DNA from 2 places in the Ensifer sp. GW823-FHT05D09 genome. Region 2 is predicted to be linked to the other one. Evidence: predicted binding sites of a transcription regulator. Region 2 holds the regulator's gene; the other holds the start of a gene.

Region 1 (2,391 bases), on a different contig from region 2:
GCGCGAGCGCCGAAGGTGCGGATTGTTGAGGGAAGCGGCGTTCGGGGCATCCACCCCGGCCAAGGCCGGGCGGAACTCGATGACGGTACGGAAATCGCATTCGGCCACTGCATTCTTGCCGCCGGTATCGGCAGCTTTCCGCTGATCGACACGCTGTGCGGACCGATCCGCGGACCGAGCGGCACGGGGGTCAAGGGCCAGGCGGCGCTGCTGCTGGCCGATGTCGATCCGCAACTGCCCGTCATCTTCACCGACGGCGTCTACATCGTCGCCCATGACGACGGGCATGTGGCTGTCGGCAGCACCAGCGAAAACAAATATGCCGATCCGCTGTCGACGGATGAACTCTTGAATGAGCTGCTTGGGCGGGCCGAGGTGCTGGTTCCGGCTCTACTCGGGGCGGAAGTGGTTGAGCGCTGGGCCGGCATCCGGCCGAAATCGACCGAACGGGAGCCGATGGTCGGGCGGCATCCGGATCACGAAAACCTGTCGGTGCTGACAGGCGGCTTCAAGGTGAGCTTCGGCATCGCCCATCGCCTCGCGCGCTTCGTCGTCGATGAGATCACGGGTCGCCCGTCAATCGAAATTCCGGACACCTTCCTGTGCCGGACACACATAGCGGCACTTCGCGAGAAACATCTTTAAGGCGTCGTCATGCAAAGGGCCCCGCCGCTGGCGGAGCCCGTAAATCCTGTATCGGGAAAACCCGGTCGTTACATCCAGTAAGGCGGCACGCCGTAGTAGTCGTAGACGCGGCGGCCGTTCTCGGCGTTCCAGTCGTATTCATCGCTGCCATGATACTTCGGCGCGCGCTCGACCTGTTCGCGGGTCACGTCAGTGCGATAGCCACCGAGGCTCTCGTCATAGGTCAGCTTCGCCCAGGGGAGTGGATAGTGATCCTCGCCGATGCCGAGAAAACCGCCGAAGCCGAGCACGGCATAGGCCACGCGACCGCTGCGCTTTTCGATAATCACGCGCTCGATCGAGCCGATGTGCTTGCTGTCGGCGCCATAAACCTTCGTGCCTTCAACCTTGTCGCTCGCGATCAGGTCATGGGTTTCCTTGATGCTGGCGTCCTGAAGGTTCGCATTGTGATAGGTCACACTTCTTCTCCATAGTTGTTGGCTACATCAGGGGAACGGCTGTTGGCCGCGATGGTTCCGAAAGAGTTCGGTCGAGAACCTTGGGCGTGATCCCCAGGCATGCCCCGCCTACTTCGTCAATCTGTCACGCAAATCACCTAAGACGCAGGCAGTAGAGCGTCGCGTTTCCTCGGGGAAGCATTGTTGACGCTCTCAAGGTTTTGAACCTGCGCCAGCCCTGGCGACGATCGAGATCGGTTGTCGCGGGCAAGTGCCAGAACGGATTTCCGGAGCATGCGCATGCGTTACGCCATTTGTTTCACGCCGCCGATGGCCGATCCGCTCTCAACGGTTGCCGCGAGCTGGCTCGGTCGCAACGTCTACTCGGGCGAGCCTACCGAACTGCCATCGATCTGCGGATTGAGCGCATCCGAGATTGCTTTCCACACGGCCGTTCCACGTCGCTTCGGGTTTCATGCGGTGGTGATGTCGCCCTTCAGGCTCCACCCTGATATGGACGAGGCGCAGCTGCTCAAGGCGCTGATGCACTTTGCCGGCGCCCAGATGCCGTTCGAGATCGAGCGGATGGAAGTGGCTCGCCTCGGCCAGTGCTGGGGGCTGATGCCGCAGATCCCGAGCACGGCGATGCACCTGCTCGCCGCCAGCATCATCCAGGAGTTCGACGCGTTCCGCGCGCCGCTGAGCGAAGACGAGATCGAACGTTCCGATCCGGACCGACTGACGGCGCCGCAATTCTCGAACCTGCATCGCTGGGGCGATCCACATGTGATGGACGAATATCGCTTTCACATGATGCTGACCGGGCCGCTCGGTCAGGACGCGATGCGCCGCATCGAGGCGCCGCTTCGCGACCTGTTCGAGCCGTGCCTGATGCAGCCCTTGACGATCGGCAGCCTGGCGCTGTTCGTCGAGCAGGAATCGGGTGCGCCGATGCGCGTTCACTCGCAGCACCCGCTCGGCAAGATTTCCGCGACCAAGCGGGCGGACCGGATCAAGCGTGCTGCCACTGAGGCGACGCTTGCGCCGAGCCCGGTTCCGCCGTTGTCGCGGATGGTGGCCGCGTTGATGGCCGGCCGCTAACCGTCTGCACTGACGTCATTTTGTCTCGACAATCCGGGCGGCAATGATACCGTTCCGGAAAACTCGAAGGGTGATTTGATGTCTGAGACTACCTATCCACGCGATCTCGTCGGCTATGGCCGCAACCCGCCCAAGGCAAACTGGCCGGGCGATGCGTGTATCGCCGTGCAGTTCGTGCTCAACTACGAGGAAGGCGGCGAAAGCTGCA
Region 2 (2,391 bases):
GCCGAGCAGATGGTGGGCGAATCCGTCCGCGCGCTGGTCAATTCCGACCTCGCCTTGGCGCAGAAGGTGATCTCTGACGATACCATCCTGGATGAAGCCGAGCGCCAGATCGGCGAAAAGGCGATCATCACCATTGCCAAGCGTCAGCCGGTGGCTGCCGACCTGCGCGAGATCATGGGGTCGATCCGCATCGCCTCCGATCTGGAGCGCGTCGGCGACCTCGGCAAGAACAACGCCAAGCGCGTCATCGCCGTTGCCGGCTCCGGCATCCCGCGCAAGCTGGCACGCGGTCTTGAACACCTGGCAGAGCTTGCCCTCGTGCAGCTCAAGGAAGTCCTCGACGTCTACGCCTCCCGCTCGCCGGAGAAGGCCAACAGCATCCGCGAGCGCGACGAGGAGATCGATGCGATCTACACCTCGCTGTTCCGCGAGCTGCTCACCTACATGATGGAAGATCCGCGCAACATCACGCCCTGCACGCATCTTCTGTTCTGCGCCAAGAACATCGAGCGCATCGGCGACCACGCCACCAACATCGCCGAGACGATCTATTACATGGCGACGGGCGCCCAGCCGGAAGGCGAACGTCCGAAGGACGACAATACGTCGACGCTGGGTGCCGTAAAGGACTAAGCCCGGATACGTTCGAGTGCCTGCTTATGAACCTGCTCCGGTCGCAGCCCTGGTTGCGGCCCTGCTTTGCTGCGTCTGTAGCCCTGCGTTTTCTAGCGTGCCTTTGAAAACGCCCGGGATGCTCCAGATGCTATATGTTCGAGCATCTCACTGCGTTCGATCGAACACGGGATGCTCTGGGTAAGGAGACGTTACCTGATGTTGCCGAAAATCGCCGTTGTCGAAGACGAGGAGGCGCTGAGCGTGCTCTTGCGCTATAACCTCGAAGCCGAGGGTTTCGATGTCGATACGATCCTGCGTGGGGATGAGGCCGAGATCCGTCTGCAGGAGCGCCTGCCGGATCTCTTGATCCTCGACTGGATGCTGCCGGGTGTTTCCGGCATCGAGCTTTGCCGACGCCTTCGCCAGCGCCCGGAGACCGAGCGCCTGCCGATCATCATGTTGACGGCGCGGGGCGAGGAGAGCGAGCGGGTTCGCGGCCTTGCCACAGGTGCCGACGACTATGTGGTCAAGCCGTTCTCGACCCCTGAGTTGATGGCCCGCGTCAAGGCGATGCTGCGGCGTGCCAAGCCCGAAGTTCTGTCTACGCTGCTGCGCTGCGGCGATATTGAACTCGACCGCGAAACCCACCGGGTGCATCGCCGCACGCGCGAGGTCCGCCTCGGTCCGACGGAATTCCGCCTGCTCGAATTTCTGATGTCCTCTCCGGGTCGGGTTTTCTCGCGGTCGCAGCTTCTCGACGGCGTCTGGGGCCACGATATCTATGTCGACGAGCGTACCGTCGATGTGCATGTCGGCCGCCTGCGCAAGGCGCTGAATTTTTCGAGCATGCCGGATGTCATCCGCACCGTTCGCGGTGCCGGCTACTCGCTCGAGAGCTGAGCCATTCATCCAATAAAAAAGGGGCCGCGCGGCCCCTTTTTTATGTGTTGTCTTCGAAGCCTTAGCGAGCGCGGCGGCGCTCGGCGGACGGCTGGTAGGCAAGCCGCGCATGGAAAGTGCAATAGGGCGAAGCTTCCGGAGAGTCGTTGCCGCAGAAGTGGAACTCTTCCTTCAGCGGGTCGCCGATCGGCCACTTGCAGGTGCGCTCCGTCAGCTGCGTCAGCTCAAGGCGGCGCGACATCGGCACGACCACATCCGTCCGAACGCTGAAATCCTGTTCGGCAACGAAATCGACTTCGACCTCTTCCTTGAGAACGGTGGCGCCAGCCGGGCGGGTAACCGTGCGGGTGGTGACGCGCGAAGCGTAGTTCGGAGCGCGCGGCGCCGAGGTGGCCGGGCGCTGCTTCGGCCGGGTCGCGGCGGCTGTGCCGCCAGCCTTGGCCCTGCCGGGCAGGCTCAGCCGGTGAACCTTGCCGATGACCGCATTGCGGCTGACGCCGCCAAGCTGTGCCGCGATCTGGCTCGCGCTCAGGCCCTCGGACCAAAGCTTCTTCAGTTTTTCCACCCGCTCGTCAGTCCAGTTCATTTCTGCACTCTCCGTTCTCAGCGTTGGCGATGACAGAATCCCTCACCACGCTCCGGACAGGCTCCGGAGCTGCAACGCGATAACACTTTTGGTGACTAGGTCCGCCGCATGCGTCTAGTAATTGAACGTTAACCTACTGACCGGCGGACTCCGTGGCAAGAGTCCGCGGAATCACGCCGAATCGATTTCTTGGTTTTCCCCAACTTGCTCGGTGGGCGTTGTATTTTTGCAAGCCCTGCCGGGTGATTTTTTCGTCGCATGGATGAGCCCGGTCCGACGGCACTGCAAGG

Evidence for each region. Region 2 encodes PhoB, which activates phosphate uptake and scavenging genes when phosphate is short. Its sites were predicted from a motif close to TGTCATNNANCTGTCAT; they were not measured.
Region 1: AC1Q80_RS13205 (DUF1045 domain-containing protein) is a predicted target of PhoB. The motif match lies at 1,215-1,231, and genes of this name have one in related genera.

Annotation. Positions count from the first base shown of each region.
Region 1 covers NZ_JBXAIA010000003.1:595,304-597,694, reverse strand. The annotation lists gene AC1Q80_RS13215 (NAD(P)/FAD-dependent oxidoreductase) at 1-645, shown strand, start outside; gene AC1Q80_RS13210 (PRC-barrel domain-containing protein) at 714-1,103, opposite strand; gene AC1Q80_RS13205 (DUF1045 domain-containing protein) at 1,383-2,183, shown strand; gene puuE (allantoinase PuuE) at 2,262-2,391, shown strand, end outside.
Region 2 covers NZ_JBXAIA010000001.1:459,751-462,141, forward strand. The annotation lists gene phoU (phosphate signaling complex protein PhoU) at 1-633, shown strand, start outside; gene phoB (phosphate regulon transcriptional regulator PhoB) at 832-1,515, shown strand; gene AC1Q80_RS02275 (GcrA family cell cycle regulator) at 1,577-2,101, opposite strand.